Regions from separate parts of the Streptomyces sp. RGM 3693 genome, predicted to be linked through region 3. Evidence: riboswitches for the same ligand, from Rfam matches in the RefSeq annotation. Region 3 holds a riboswitch; each other region holds the start of a gene.
What was found. A riboswitch is a leader RNA that binds a small molecule or an ion and turns the genes downstream of it on or off. The one in region 3 is predicted to bind cobalamin.

Region 1 (5,034 bases), on a different contig from region 3:
AACCGGCCGGCGAGTCGGAGGTTGCCCAGCACGCGGCTGGCGCCCGGGTAGGTGGCGACGACCGCGCGGGTGTCTGGCGGCAGGGCCCGCAGCATGCGGTCCTCGGCGGTGCGGAGCAGGGCCCGGGCCAGTGGGCCGCCGCCTCCGGCGCGCTGGGTGCTGTGGTAGACGCGCTGGTAGGCCCAGGGGGCCTGGACGAGCATCCGGTGGTAGCCGTCCCGTACCAGCCGGCCGATCCGGGCGGGCAGCAGGTCGAGCAGATCGAACCGGTCCACGGTGAGGCCGTCCGCGGTGAGCCGGCGGGCAAGTTCGGCGGCGGCGCCGTCGTGGCCTGCGCCGATGCTCGCGGAGACGATCGTGACGCGCTGCGTCGTCGTGGCCGTCGTCGCTGGTCGGGGGCGCAGGGTGGCGGCCGCGAGCGCGCGCAGGTGTGCCGTGCTTCCGAGGTAGAGCATGGTGTGTTCTTCCGCAGCAGGAGCAGGGGACCGAGCGCTCCGCGGTGCAGCCGGAGCGGAGCGGGGGCGGCGAAACTCTACAACATGTAGTAGATCAACTCGTACAACATGTAGGAGAACGCTCAGAGAACGCTTCGCACGCGAACCGGATCCCCGCGTTCTACAAGCCGTAGTAGCTCCGGAGTAGGCTGGGGCGCCGAACGGGAAGGGCGATGAACGGTGCACGAGCGGAAGCACGACGACAGCGGCGAGGCATCCGGCAGGCGGGCCCGCGGTGAGCTGGAGAGCGGCGTACTGGCCGCCCTCTGGGGCGCCGAGCAACCACTAACCGCCCGCCAGGCCATGGAGCGACTACCCGACGACCTGGCCTACACCACCGTGCTGACGATCCTGACCCGCCTGTACGACAAGGGCATGCTGGTCCGGCGCCGCGCGGGCCGCGGCTACGCCTATGCGCCCGCCAGGGACGAGGCGTCCCACACCGCCGAGCGGATGCGCACCCTGCTGGAGCGCGGCTCGGACCGGGAAGCGGTGCTCACCCGCTTCGTCTCGGAACTGTCCCAAGAGGACGAGCAGTTGCTGCACCGGCTGCTGGCCGGCCCCGACGCCGACCGCACCGACGAAGGGCGATGAGCCGGTGACGATCAGTGTGTACGTCCCGCTCCTGATCACCTTCGTCCTCGCCGTGCTCGCCCCCCGTGCGGCCCGGCGCCTGCCGCCGCGACCGTCGGCCTGGTCCCTGGCCTGCGCCGCGCTGGTGACGGCCATCGGCTGGCTCGGCTCGCTGGCCCTGTTGGCGTTCACCGGCCTCGCGCAGATCCCCGAGGTCGCCCGGGAGGGCCACTGGTCGGTGTCCGCACTGCGGGCCGAGGACCCGGTCTCCCTCGCCGTTGCGGCCCTCAGCGCCGCGGCGCTCACCTGGAGCGCCGTATCACTGGGGGTGGCCACCGTCCGGCAGGTCCGGCAGGTCCTTCAGGCCCGGCAGGAGTGCGCCCGGATGCTCGGCGACACGGAACTGACCGTGCTCGACGACGAGGTCCCGCGGGCCTTCGCCCTGCCCGGCGCACCCGGCCGGATCGTGGTGTCCCGCGGCATGCTGCGCAGCCTCAGCGACGAGGAGCGCGCGGCCCTGCTGGCGCACGAACGGGCCCACCTCCGCGGTCGGCACTACCTCTTCCAGGTCGTGTGGCACCTCACCACCGCCGTCAATCCCCTGCTCCGCCCGATGGCCGACGCCGGCGCCTTCGTACTGGAGCGCTGGGCCGACGAAGCGGCGGCGGCCCGCGTCGGCAGCCGCACGGTGGTCGCCCGCGCCGTCGGACGGGCCGCCCTGGCCACCTCCGCCGCCGCCCGGCCCGGTGTGCTGGCCGCGACTGGCGGGCCGGTGCCCCAGCGGGTGCGGGCCCTACTGGCGCCCCCACCCCCGCTCCGCGCCCTGCCCTTCGCGGCGGGCGCCCTCCTGCTCACCGTGTGCTGCGCCAGCCTGGCCAACGCCGCATCGGACAGCGACCAGATGGTCGAGCGCGCGCAGCGGGCACGGTGCCTGGCGCACGTCATGGCCATGGACGCCCCGGGAGTCGCCCGCCCCCCGCAGGATTTCGACGACTGCCGCGACCATCACGGGCACCGGGACCACTGAGACAACTGCGACCACCGTCGTCCGGGGCCGGGCAGAAGCACGCGGTCGGCCTTGCCCACCCTCGCCCCGGAGCAAACGCCTCAGCCGGTTGTCGCATCTCACCTTCCGCGTGGTGGACGGGACCCGACGCGCCGCGGGCGCGCACCGTAGGCTGACCCGTGCAGCTGGTTCGCCCCGCCCGCCAGGCGGGAGGCGTCGCAAGAGGGAACCCGGTGGGAATCCGGGACTGCCCCGCAGCGGTGAGTGGGAACGACCGCCGTCATACGCACTGGGCCCGGCCGGGCCTGGGAAGCGACGGCCACTAGGAATCTCGTACGACACGAGACGCGCCCGCGAGTCCGAAGACCTGCCAACTGCCCGTGCGCGAAGCACTCGTGCGCGGACATCCCGGTGACCCCGAGGGCGGGCTGGGGGTGCCCCCGGACGAAGTCTGGGGGAGTACCTACCAGGCGGACCAGCACGCCCTGTCGGGCGACTGCGCTCCACCGGTTCCGTCACCCCTTCGCGCTCTCGTCCCGTTGCCGGGATCTCAGGGATTCATCTCGCGAAGGAGATCTCCGTGACCGTCAAGCCCGAAGCCGTGACCGCACGGGCCACCGTGTACGGCTACCCCCGGCAGGGACAGCACCGGGAGTTGAAGCAGGCCATCGAGGGCTACTGGAAGGGCCGCGTCACCGCCGACGCCCTGCGCGCCACCGCCGCGGAACTGCGCCGGACCCATTGGCAGGAGCTCGCCGACGCCGGCATCAACGAGGTCCCGACCGGCGACTTCTCCTACTACGACCACGTCCTGGACGCCAGCGTCATGGTCGGCGCGGTTCCCGAGCGTCACCGCGCGGCGGTCGCCGCCAACCCGCTCGACGGGTACTTCGCGATGGCCCGCGGCACCCAGGACGTCGCACCGCTGGAGATGACCAAGTGGTTCGACACCAACTACCACTACCTCGTCCCCGAGTTGAGCCCGGACACCGTGTTCACGGCCGACTCCGCCCGGCAGGTCGCGGAGTTCACGGAGGCCCTCGCCCTGGGGCTGACCGCGCGGCCGGTCCTGGTCGGCCCGGTCACCTACCTCCTCCTCGCCAAGCCCGCCCCCGGCGTGGCCGACGGCTTCGACCCGCTCACCCTCCTCGACCGGCTGCTGCCGGTGTACGCGGAGGTCCTCGCGGATCTGCGGGCGGCGGGCGCGGAGTGGGTACAGCTCGACGAGCCCGCCCTCGTCCAGGACCGCACCCCGGCCGGACTGAACGCCGCCGCGCGGGCCTACCGCGACCTCGGCGCCCACACCGACCGGCCCAAGTTGCTGGTCGCCTCCTACTTCGACCGGCTGGGCGACGCCCTGCCGGTGCTGGCCAAGGCCCCGATCGAGGGGCTGGCGCTGGACTTCACCGAGGCGGCCGCGGCCAATCTGGACGCGCTCGCCGCCGTCGGCGGTCTGTCCGGCAAGCGCCTGATTGCCGGCATCGTCAACGGCCGCAACATCTGGGTCAACGACCTGGAGAAGTCCCTGTCCGTGCTGGCCACGCTGCTGGGCCTGGCGCATCGGGTCGACGTGGCCGCCTCGTGCAGCCTGCTGCACGTCCCCCTCGACGCGGCGGTCGAGCGGGACATCGCACCGCAGATCCGGCGCTGGCTCGCCTTCGCCCGGCAGAAGACCGCCGAGGTCGTCACCCTCGCCAAGGGCCTGGCGCGCGGCACCGGCGCCATCACCAGTGAACTCTCCGCCAACCGCGCCGATCTGGCGTCCCGGGCCGGTTCCCCGATCACCCACGACCGGACCGTACGGGCCCGCGCCGCGGCCGTCACCGAGGCCGATGCCCGGCGCTCCCAGCCGTACGCCGAGCGGACCGCCGCCCAGCGCAGTCACCTCGGCCTGCCGCTGCTGCCGACCACCACCATCGGCTCGTTCCCGCAGACCGGCGAAGTGCGCACCGCACGCGCCGACCTGCGGGCCGGACGGATCGACACCGCCGGCTACGAGGCGCGCATCGAGGCCGAGATCCAGGAGGTCATCTCCTTCCAGGAGAAGGCCGGGCTGGACGTCCTGGTGCACGGCGAGGCCGAACGCAACGACATGGTCCAGTACTTCGCCGAGCAGCTCACCGGCTATCTCGCCACCCGGCACGGCTGGGTGCAGTCCTACGGCACCCGCTACGTCCGCCCGCCGATCCTCGCCGGTGACATCTCCCGCCCCGGGCCGATGACGGTCCGTTGGACGGCGTACGCCCAGGCGCTCACCGAGCGCCCGGTCAAGGGCATGCTCACCGGTCCCGTCACGATGCTCGCCTGGTCCTTCGTCCGCGACGACCAGCCACTCACGGACACCGCGCGCCAGGTCGCCCTCGCACTGCGCGACGAGGTCGCCGACCTTGAGGCGGCCGGGACATCGGTCATCCAGGTGGACGAGCCCGCGCTCCGGGAGACACTGCCGCTGCGGGCCGCCGACCGCCCCGGCTATCTGGCGTGGGCCACCGAAGCCTTCCGGCTGACCACCGGCGGGGTGCGCCCGGGCACCCAGATCCACACCCACATGTGCTACGCCGAGTTCGGTGACATCGTGCAGGCCATCGACGACCTCGATGCCGACGTGATCAGTCTGGAGGCCACCCGCTCCCACATGCAGGTCGCCCGGGAGCTCGCCGCCCACGGCTACCCGCGCGAGGCCGGCCCCGGTGTGTACGACATCCACTCCCCGCGCGTGCCGAGCCCGGCGGAGGCGGCGGACCTACTGCGCGCCGGTCTGCGGGCCATCCCCGCCGAGCGCCTGTGGGTCAACCCCGACTGCGGACTCAAGACCCGCGACTGGCCGGAGGTCCGAGCCTCCCTGGAGAGTCTGGTCACCGCGGCCCGGACGGTACGCACGGAGCTGTAGTCGCGGCCCGTGGGCACCGCGCCCGCCCCGGTCGTGGCGACCGGGGCAGGCGCGCCGTGCGGTACCGACGT
Region 2 (5,034 bases), on a different contig from region 3:
GATCTTCACCTTCCTGCCCCGGCTGTGGTCGGTGTCGCACCGGCACGGCTACGTCACCACCTCCGACTTCGTCCGCGGCCGCTTCGGTTCCAAGGGCCTGTCGTTGGCGGTGGCGCTCACCGGACTACTCGCCACGATGCCGTACATCGCGCTCCAACTGGTCGGCATCCAGGCCGTCCTGGACGTGCTGGGCGTCGGCGGCGGCGAGCACGCCAACTGGTTCGTCAAGGACCTGCCGCTGCTGATCGCGTTCGCCGTGCTGGCCGCGTACACCTACTCCTCGGGCCTGCGGGCGCCCGCGCTGATCGCGTTCGTCAAGGACGGGCTGATCTACCTCGTCATCGCGGTGGCGATCATCTACATCCCGATCAAGCTGGGCGGCTTCGGCGAGATCTTCCACACGGCCAAGCAGACGCTCGCCGTGCACGGGCCGACCGGCAAACCGCGCGGTGAACTGGCCAGCGGCCCCAACGCGCAGTGGGCGTACGCCACGCTCGCGCTCGGCTCGGCGCTGGCGCTGTTCATGTACCCGCACTCGATCACGGCGACGCTCTCCTCGCGCAGCCGCAACGTCATCCGCCGCAACACCACGATCCTGCCGCTCTACTCCCTGATGCTGGGCCTGCTCGCGCTGCTCGGCTTCATGGCGATCAAGGCTGGCACGGACACCCACGGCAATGCGCAGCTGGCGATCCCGCAGCTCTTCGAGGACATGTTCCCCAGCTGGTTCGCGGGGGTGGCGTTCGCCGCGATCGGCATCGGCGCGCTGGTGCCCGCGGCGATCATGTCGATCGCCGCCGCCAACCTCTTCACTCGGAACGTCTACAAGGACTTCCTGAAGCCCAGCGCCACGCCCGAGCAGGAGCACAAGGTCGCCAAGCTGGTCTCCCTCCTGGTCAAGGTCGGCGCACTGGCCTTCGTCCTCACCATGGACAAGACCGTCGCCATCAACTTCCAGCTGCTGGGCGGCATCTGGATCCTGCAGACCATGCCGGCGCTGGTCGGCGGCCTCTTCACCCGCTGGTTCCACCGCTGGGCGCTGCTGGCCGGCTGGGCGATCGGCATGGTCTACGGCACCCTCGCCGCGTACGGGGTGGCCAGCCCGACCCAGAAGCACTTCGGCGGCTCCAGCGCGGAGATCCCCGGCATCGGCCAGATCGGCTACATCGGTCTCACCGCCTTCGTCCTGAACGTCGTGGTGACGGTCGTCCTGACGTTCGTCCTGAGGGCCCTCAAGGCCCCTGAGGGCACCGACGAGACGGTCCCCTCGGACTACACCGCCGACGTCGGCGACGCGGGCGTCACCGCCGACCTGCCGCCCGCCACGGCGGAGGCGGCGGCGGGGCACTGAGCGTCGTCAACTACGGCGGAGGGCCGTCGCGTTCGTCAGGGACGCGGCGGCCCTTTCGTGCGCGACGCGGCAACCGGGCCGGTCAGTGGACCCAATCCTTCAGCGGCGCAGTGTCGAGCGCGATGCCCACCGGGTCCGGAAGGGGAAGGGACTTGCCGAACGGAACGGTGTGCACGTCCTCATAGCGCTGGCCGTCGGGCTCGCTGTAGAGCGACACCTGGCACGACTTCCGGTCGATCAACAGGTAGAGCGGAATGCCCGTTTCGGCGTAGGCCCTGGGCTTCTCAACCCTGTCACTTTGCTCGGTGTCGGAGTCGTACGACGTCACCTCGACGACCATCAGGACGGGGTCAGGGTCGACCCATTCGCCCTGGCCGACAAAGGCGTCCATGGGGGCGAGCGTGCCGTCCGGCCGGGCGCGGCCACTCCGGTACGACTGCACCTTGATACCTTGGGAAGGGTCGAGCCAAAGCTCGGGCCGGTGCTGCATGCAGATACGCGTGAGCCACTGAATGATCCGCCCGTGGTCCCCGTCCGGCATGGGCTTGCTCCTGACCTTCCCGTCGATGAGTTCCAACCGCGCGCCCTCTTCCAGGCGGGCGAGTATCCGGGCGGCCTCTTCGAAGTGCTCGGGAACAGTGATGTGCGGCGGGTCGGCGAGCGCGGTCATGGCGCCTTCTCCTTGCTGTCGGAGCGAGCAGGGAACGTAAGACCGACGGTAGTCGAGCCCACTGACAGTCACGCGTTGATCACCATTCGCCACCTCGGCCGTGCTGTCGGGCGGTCGTCGCCACACTGGCCCCCATGGACATCACGATCAGGCCCATACGCCAGGCGGAGTTCGACACGGTCGGCGAGTTGGTGGTGGAGGTGTATCTGAGCGACGGGCTGCTGTCCGGCGGGGTGGACGATCCGTACGCGGCGGTGCTGCGGGAGGTGGCGCACCGGGCGGAGCACGCCGAGGTGTTGGTGGCCTCGGACGGGGCGGACGGGGCGGTGCTGGGGGCGGTGACGTTCGCGACGCACGGGAGTCCGTACGCGGATCTGGCCGGGCCCGGCGAGGGCGAGTTCCGGATGTTGGCGGTGCGGCCCGCGGGGCGCGGACGGGGCATCGGTGAGGCGCTGGTGCGGGCCTGTCTGGCGCGGGCGCGGGCGCTGAGGCTGCGCCGGATGGTGCTGTCGAGCCATCAGCACCTGCTGCCGGCGCACCGGCTCTACGGGCGGCTGGGGTTCGCGCGGGCGGCGGAGCGGGACTGGGATCCGGTGCCCGGCATCACCCTGTGGGCGTTCGCCCGCGAGCTGGTCTGAGCCGCCTTCCGGGGGCGTTCCGAAGGCTTTGCGGCGGCGTTCAAAGGGAGCCCGGGCGGCCCGGCCCTTCGTATGCCTGGGGGAATGCTATGCGGCAACGACACAAGATGTGGGGGTGCGTGCGGGGAGCGACACAAGATGTATGCTCTTCCTCGCTGTCGCCGCAGGGGAATCCGGTGCGAATCCGGAACTGTCCCGCAACGGTGTGAGAGCGCAGTCCACCGGCCGTTTCCCAACGGTACGGACCCGGCGGTGCGCTCCCTAGTCCGAGGACCTGCCGACGGTACGTCCGCACCGCCATCGGTGCGGCGTCGATACGTCCGGGCCCCGAGGGATGGGCCGATGGACGCCGCGCGGCCGGCCCGCGCACCCCCGGTTCGCCGCGGGGTGCGGCCCTGCCCGCGCGGCTCCCGTCGCACCACTGTCCCTCCCGGCCCCCGCCGAGTGAGGGAGAGCATCAGGTGACCATCGCGCCAACGGAGCCCGCGTCAGACGCCGAGGTCGTGCAGCCCGTCGTGGCCGCGCCTGGCGCGTACGAAGACGGCCCGGGCGTCGCCCTGCTGCGGACGCTGACCGAGTTGACCGCGGACCTGACCGCGACCGATCCCGGCAAGGTGGCCGCCGCCGCGCTGCGCGGCCGGCACCCCGGGTCCGACGCGGCGGAACTGCGCTCGCTGGCGACCGAGGCCGCGGCCGGCCTGATCGCCGACGAGCCGCAGTACTCCAAGCTCGCCGCGCGCCTGCTGACCCGCGCCATCGCCGAGGAGGCCGCCGGCCAGGGCGCCACCTCCTTCTCGGCCTCGATCGCGGTCGGCCACCAGGAGGGGCTGATCGCGGACGCCACCGCGGAGTTCGTCCGCACCCACGCGGCGCGGCTAGACGCGCTGGTGCGCGAGGCGCTGGCGGCCGGCGCCGACGACCGGTTCGGGTACTTCGGGCTGCGCACCCTCCATTCGCGCTACCTGCTGCGGCACCCCACCACCCGCCAGGTGATCGAGACGCCCCAGCACTTCCTGCTGCGGGTGGCCTGCGGCCTCGCCGAGGACAACGGCGCGCGGGCGCTCGCGGACGTCGCCGAGCTGTACCGGCTGACCAGCACGCTCTCCTACCTGCCGTCCTCCCCCACGCTCTTCAACTCCGGCACCCGGCACCCGCAGATGTCCTCCTGCTACCTGCTGGACTCCCCGCTGGACGAGCTGGACTCGATCTACGACCGCTACCACCAGGTGGCCCGGCTCTCCAAGCACGCCGGCGGCATCGGCCTCTCGTACTCCCGGATCCGCGCCCGCGGTTCGCTGATCCGCGGCACCAACGGGCACTCCAACGGCATTGTGCCGTTCCTGCGCACCCTGGACGCCTCGGTGGCCGCGGTCAACCAGGGCGGCCGCCGCAAGGGCGCGGCCTGTGTCTACCTGGAGTCCTGGCACGCCGACATCGAGGAGTTCCTGGAGCTGCGGGACAACACCGGCGAGGAGGCCCGCCGGACCCACAACCTCAACATCGCGCACTGGATCCCGGACGAGTTCATGCGCCGGGTGGAGGCGGACGCGGACTGGTCGCTGTTCTCCCCGTCCGACGTGCCCGAGCTGGTCGACCTGTGGGGCGCGGAGTTCGACGCCGCCTACCGGGCGGCGGAGGCCGCGGGCAAGGCCCGTAAGCAGGTCCCGGCCCGGGTGCTGTACTCCCGGATGATGCGCACCCTGGCGCAGACCGGCAACGGCTGGATGACGTTCAAGGACGCCGCCAACCGCACCGCCAACCAGACCGCCGAGCCCGGCCGGGTCGTGCACTCCTCCAACCTGTGCACGGAGATCCTGGAGGTGACCGACGACGGGGAGACCGCCGTCTGCAACCTCGGGTCGGTCAACCTGGCCGCGCATCTGGGCGAGGACGGCGAGCTGGACTGGGAGCGGCTGGACGCCACCGTCCGCACCGCCGTGACCTTCCTCGACCGGGTCGTGGACATCAACTTCTACCCGACCGAGCAGGCCGGCGCCTCCAACTCCCGCTGGCGGCCGGTCGGTCTGGGCCTGATGGGCCTCCAGGACGTGTTCTTCCGGCTGCGGCTGCCGTTCGACTCGGCCGAGGCGCGGGAGCTCTCGACCCGTATTTCCGAGCGGATCATGCTCGCCGCCTACGAGGCATCCGCCGACCTCGCCGAACGGCACGGCCCGCACCCGGCCTGGTCCGCGACCCGTACGGCCCGCGGCGTGCTGCACCCGGACCACTACCCGAACGCCGAACCGCGCTGGGCGGACCGCTGGGCGGCGCTGCGCACCCGGATCGCCACGTCCGGGATGCGCAACTCGCTCCTGCTGGCCATCGCGCCGACCGCCACCATCGCCTCCATCGCCGGCGTCTACGAGTGCATCGAG
Region 3 (5,034 bases):
CGGCGAGGTGGGGGGCGTGCTCCGTACCCATTCGCAGCATGTGATCGATCTCGACTGCGTCCGGCGGCACCGGGAGCGTCGGCGGCAGTGGCCGTCCGTACCTCCGTGCCTCTGTACCTCCGTGCCTCCGTACCTCTGTACTTCCGTGCCTCCGCGCTCCGTGCCGGGCGGCTGGTGGTGGCTGGTGGGCCCCCGATCGGTGGCGATTGGGGGCCTTTGGTGTTTCCGGGGTGATGTGTATGGTGGATGGTGACTTGAACTTTCAAGTAAATCGTCCAGCAGTGATCAACCGGTGGCGCGACCGGCCGGTTCGCCACGCGGTGCAGTCGGTCCGACACCCGGTTCAGAGGGAATGAGCGTTTGTCATGACAACCCCCCACAGCACGTTCGGAGCCGATCGCGCCGGTGCCGCGGTGCGGTTCGCCCCTTCTCTGCACGGCTATGACGTCGGGCTGCTCCTGCTGCGGCTGGTCCTCGGGCTGACCATGGCGGCGCACGGCGGCCAGAAGCTGTTCGGCTGGTTCGGCGGTCCGGGCCTGGACGGCACCGGGAAGTTCTTCGAGGCGAGTGGTTATCCGTCGGGCAAGGTGATGGCCCTGTGCGCCGGGCTCACCGAGACGCTGGGCGGGCTCGGGCTGGTGCTCGGGCTGCTGACGCCGCTCGCCGGCGCGGCTGTGGTCGGCGCGATGATCAATGCGCTGGCGGTGAAGTGGGGCGGCGGCTTCTTCGCGCCCCAGGGCGTGGAGTACGAGCTGCTGATCACCACCGGGGCGGCCGCGCTGGCGCTGACCGGGCCCGGCCGCTACGCCGTCGACCGCTTCCTGCCCGGGTTGCGTGCGCACCGGTTGGCGTACGGGGCGGCCGCGCTGGTTCTGAGCGTGGTGCTCGCGGCGATTGTGCTGCTGCTCCGGAAGTGAGTCCGGGCACCCTCCGGGGCGCGCGGACGCGAATCCGGCGCGGCGACCTCAGGGAAACGATCGGCGAATCGGCCGGCGAATCGACCGGGAATCGGCCAGAGGAACGGTCAGAGGAACGGCCGGGCAACGGCCAGGCAGCGACGTGAAGGAAGACGGGAGGCTTTGATGTCCGTACGGCGGCTCAATCATGCGGTGTTGTACATCCGTGAGGTGGCACGGTCGGTGGCGTTCTACACCGAGGTGTTGGGGTTCACGGTGGACGTGGAGATTCCGGGGCGGGCGGCCTTCCTGAGCGCGCCCGGTTCGGACAACGACCACGACCTGGGGCTGTTCGCGGTGGGGCCGGACGCGCCCGGGCCGGAGAGCGGCCGGATCGGGCTCTACCACCTGGCCTGGGAGGTCGGGACGCTCGGCGACCTCTCGGCGATCGCGGCGCAGCTGCGGGAGCGGGGCGCGCTGGTCGGCGCCACCGACCACCTGGTCTCCAAGTCGCTCTACGCCCGGGACCCGGACGGGAACGAGTTCGAGGTGATGTGGCGGGTGCCCCAGGAGGACTGGCCGGGGGCGGACGAGCCGGACCGGCTGCGGCCGCTCGACCTGGCGGCGGCGCTGGAGCGTTGGGGTCCGGACCTGCTGACGGGCGCGGCGGCCGGCTCGGCCACCTGAGGCGCCGCCCGGGTGCGACCTGTTCGTGTGCCGCGGCCCTCCCCGCCGGGTGGTGGGGAGGGCCGCAGGCATGCGTGGGAGTTTGTCCCTAGGGGGTGTCGGTGCCGTCCGCGCGGGGGGCCGGGACGGTGCCCTGGGCCGGCGGTGCCTGCTGGGCCCGGGCGGCCCAGCGCTTCTCGACGCCGCCCAGTCGCCAGTACGCCAGTGCCGCCGCCCACACCACGACGAACACGCCGACGATGATGAAGCCCACGTTGTCCAGGTTGAGGGCGGAGATCCCGGCCGTCAGCGGGTCGTCGAGGCCGAGCTTGTCGTGCAGCACGGTCACCAGCTCGATGGTGCCGATGAGGAACGCGACCGCGATCGACAGCCCGGTGATGGTGAGGTTGTAGTAGACCTTGCGCACCGGGTTGGCGAACGCCCACTGGTACGCGAAGTTCATGAAGGTGCCGTCGAGGGTGTCGAACAGGCTCATCCCGGCGGCGAACAGCAGCGGCAGGCACAGGACCGCGTACCAGGGCAGGCCCGCCGCGGCGCCGCTGCCCGCCATCACCATCAGCGTCACCTCGGTCGCGGTGTCGAAGCCGACTCCGAAGAGGAACCCCAGGGGGTACATCTGGCCGGGGCGGCTGATGGACTTGGTGAGCCGGCCGAGGATCCGGTTCATGAAGCCCCGGGAATCCAGGTGCGCCTCCAGCTCCTGCTCGTCGTACGCGCCCGACCGCATCGCCCGGAACACCTTCAGGATGCCGATCAGGGCGACCAGGTTGAGGGCGGCGATGAGGTAGAGGAAGGTGCCGGAGACGGTCGTGCCGACGAGGCCGAGCGTCTGGTGCGTACGGGAGTTGTCGTTCATCAGCGCGCCGGCGAGCTGGGCGCCGCCCGCCACCAGCGCGGCCATCACGACGACCACGCTGGAGTGGCCGAGGGCGAACCAGAAGCCCACCGAGACCGGCCGCTTGCCGTCGGCCATCAGCTTGCGGGTGGTGTTGTCGATCGCCGCGATGTGGTCGGCGTCGAAGGCGTGCCGCATGCCCAGGGTGTATGCGGTGATGCCGAGTCCGGCGCCGAACACCTGGCTGCCGACCGTGTAGTGGCCCGGCACGACGAGCAGGAAGAGCACGCCGAAGGCGACGACGTGCAGTGCGGCGATCACGGCCATCAGGCCCGCCGTGCGGACGGTGTCACGGCGCTGCCAGCGGAACGATCCGGTGGAGCCCGTTATGCCGATAAGGGAGGAATTGCGGGGAGAAGGGGAATTACCCGGGGAATCAGTGGACAGGGCCATCCGGCCATCACGCTCCAGCACCTCGTGGATCACTTCGTGAGATGCCGTGGCCGGTCTCCTGGCTTACGGGTGCACGCGTCCACCCCGCCTTCCCGGCCGCAGGCTGCGGTCAGTGGCGCCGTACGCGCGCTGGGCGCGTACGGAGAGGGGTGGAAACTCCCCGATCACAGTGGCGAGGGCCGCGCCGGCTTGGGACACGAGGTCCAGCACCGGTCTTCCCGAACACCACGGCCCGGTCACTCTAGCGGGCACCGGTGAGAACAGGCCACGCGCGGTGCCTGGTGCGGGCGGCGACCGGGCGCCGGGCGGGTCGGGTCAGAGGGCCAGGGACGACAGGAAGGTGTGCAACTCCTGGTCGAAGAGCGGGGTGTTCTCCAGGTTGACCATGTGACCCGCGGCCGGCACGCGTATGCGGCGGGCGCCGGGGACGTGCAGCGCTATGGCATGGGCGTTCGCGGAGATGTCGGAGGAGTCGAGGTCGCCGTCGAGGACGGTGGTCGGCACCCGGATCTCGCCCAGGCGGTCGAAGGCGCCGACCTCCAAGGGCATGCCCGGGCCCGCGTCGTCGGCGTGCACCTCGACATTGGCGGACGCGGAGGCGCGCATCCGCTCCCGGAAGCCGGGGTGGACGGCGGACGGCGCGCGGTGCGGACCGTCCACCCACATCCGCAGGAAGTGCTCCACATAGCGCTCGGCGCCGTCCGGTTCGCCGATCGCGGCGACCTGTTCCCGGATGTGTTCCAGGAGGAAGGGGTCGGTGAAGGCGCGGCCGCTGATTCCGGGGGAGGCGAGGAAGAGGGCCGTGACCCGGGCCGGGTGGGCGAGGGCGGTGTCCAGTGCGACCCGGGCGCCGTGCGAGAGGCCGACGAGGACGGCGCGCGGTATGTCGAGTGCGTCCAGCAGGGTCGCCAGGTCGTCGTGGTTGGCCCAGTCGCCGGTCACCGTGGAGGAGAGGCCGTGACCGCGGGCGTCGTAACGGACCACCCGCAGGCCGGAGTTGACCAGCCAGGCGAACTGCTCGTCCCACATGTGCTGGTCGAGCATCCCGTCGTGCAGCAGTATCACCGCGGGCCCCGAGCCGGCCGTCTCGTAGAACAGCTCGCCGTCGTCGACCGGAACGGTGTCGTTGTCGATCTCGGACCAGGCCTGGAAGTCGTGCGTCATTCTGCGGGCCGTTCTGTGCGCGTCGGGCGGTCGGTCGGACGGGCGGATGCCGGCGGGCGGTGCCCGATTGCGGGCGGTATCACGTCCTGTGCGGCGTCCAGGTGGGCGGCGTCCCGCTTTTCGGGATTGCCGGTTTCCTCCGGGGGAACGCGCGAGCCGTCCGCCAAGTGCCGGAATTCCTCACCGAGCCGATCCAGGACCCGCAGTGCCGTACGGACCTCCCCGGTCGACAGGTCGGTCAGGCTGCGCCGGAGCTCCGCCGCCTCGGCTTCCCGGATCCCGTGCACCACCGCCGTGCCCTCGTCGGTGAGTCGGATCAGCGAGGAGCGGCGGTGCGCGGGATTGGGGACCGTCACGACCAGGCCCAGCTCCGCCGCGTGGTTCACCCAGCGCTGCACCGGCTGCCGGTCCAGGTCCAAGGAGCGCGCCAACTGCGGGACGGTGCGCGGGCCGTGGGCGCGCAGCGCGTCGAGCAGGGTGCGCTCGCCGGCGGTCAGGCCGGTGCCTTCGAGCTCGCGCTCCGTCGCGCGCACGATCGTCCGGTGCAGCGGCCGCAGTCGCCGGATGACGTCGTACAGCAGCTCTTCGGCGGCCGCTGCACCCCCGTCGATGTCCCCGGCCAAGTCCCCCTCCAAGGCCCTGTTCACGCCCTCGCCCGTGCCCTCGCCCTCGCCCGCGCCCATGCCCTCGCTCACGTCCCCCTCCGCAGCCCCGTTCATTTCCCCCTCCGTGCCCCTGCCCCGGCTACATCCCCTTGATGACACTCACGCTGTCATGATGACATTCATGATGTCGTTTTGGAAGGGGTGTTGACGCTCGATGGGGAGAGGAGAGGTGAGGGGGAGCGCCGCGGGGGGGAGCGGAGCGGGAAGGGGCAGGGGGACGAGGGGATGCGGGGACGAGGGGACGGGGTCAGTCGTCCAGTGGGGAAGGGGCCTCGTCGGTGGTAAAGGAGACGACGAGGTCGGCCCGGGGGCGGGTGGCCGCCACGAGGCGGGC

Region 1: linked by a shared signal. The riboswitch ahead of metE (5-methyltetrahydropteroyltriglutamate--homocysteine S-methyltransferase) and the one ahead of ACO0M4_RS26275 (HoxN/HupN/NixA family nickel/cobalt transporter) in region 3 are both predicted to bind cobalamin.
Region 2: linked by a shared signal. The riboswitch ahead of ACO0M4_RS02100 (ribonucleoside-diphosphate reductase subunit alpha) and the one ahead of ACO0M4_RS26275 (HoxN/HupN/NixA family nickel/cobalt transporter) in region 3 are both predicted to bind cobalamin.

The regions. Positions count from the first base shown of each region.
Region 1 covers NZ_JBMPPQ010000003.1:671,934-676,967, forward strand. Annotated here, with positions in the region: gene ACO0M4_RS31690 (glycosyltransferase) at 1-455, opposite strand, end outside; gene ACO0M4_RS31695 (BlaI/MecI/CopY family transcriptional regulator) at 675-1,088, shown strand; gene ACO0M4_RS31700 (M56 family metallopeptidase) at 1,093-2,094, shown strand; cobalamin riboswitch at 2,243-2,462, shown strand; gene metE (5-methyltetrahydropteroyltriglutamate--homocysteine S-methyltransferase) at 2,654-4,963, shown strand.
Region 2 covers NZ_JBMPPQ010000001.1:457,200-462,233, reverse strand. Annotated here, with positions in the region: gene mctP (monocarboxylate uptake permease MctP) at 1-1,351, shown strand, start outside; gene ACO0M4_RS02110 (Uma2 family endonuclease) at 1,434-2,021, opposite strand; gene ACO0M4_RS02105 (GNAT family N-acetyltransferase) at 2,156-2,659, shown strand; cobalamin riboswitch at 2,802-2,955, shown strand; gene ACO0M4_RS02100 (ribonucleoside-diphosphate reductase subunit alpha) at 3,121-5,034, shown strand, end outside.
Region 3 covers NZ_JBMPPQ010000002.1:2,003,726-2,008,759, forward strand. Annotated here, with positions in the region: gene ACO0M4_RS26265 (DoxX family protein) at 366-917, shown strand; gene ACO0M4_RS26270 (VOC family protein) at 1,083-1,583, shown strand; gene ACO0M4_RS26275 (HoxN/HupN/NixA family nickel/cobalt transporter) at 1,672-2,871, opposite strand; cobalamin riboswitch at 2,903-3,116, opposite strand; gene ACO0M4_RS26280 (alpha/beta fold hydrolase) at 3,187-4,035, opposite strand; gene ACO0M4_RS26285 (MarR family winged helix-turn-helix transcriptional regulator) at 4,032-4,754, opposite strand; gene ACO0M4_RS26290 (nucleoside/nucleotide kinase family protein) at 4,948-5,034, opposite strand, start outside.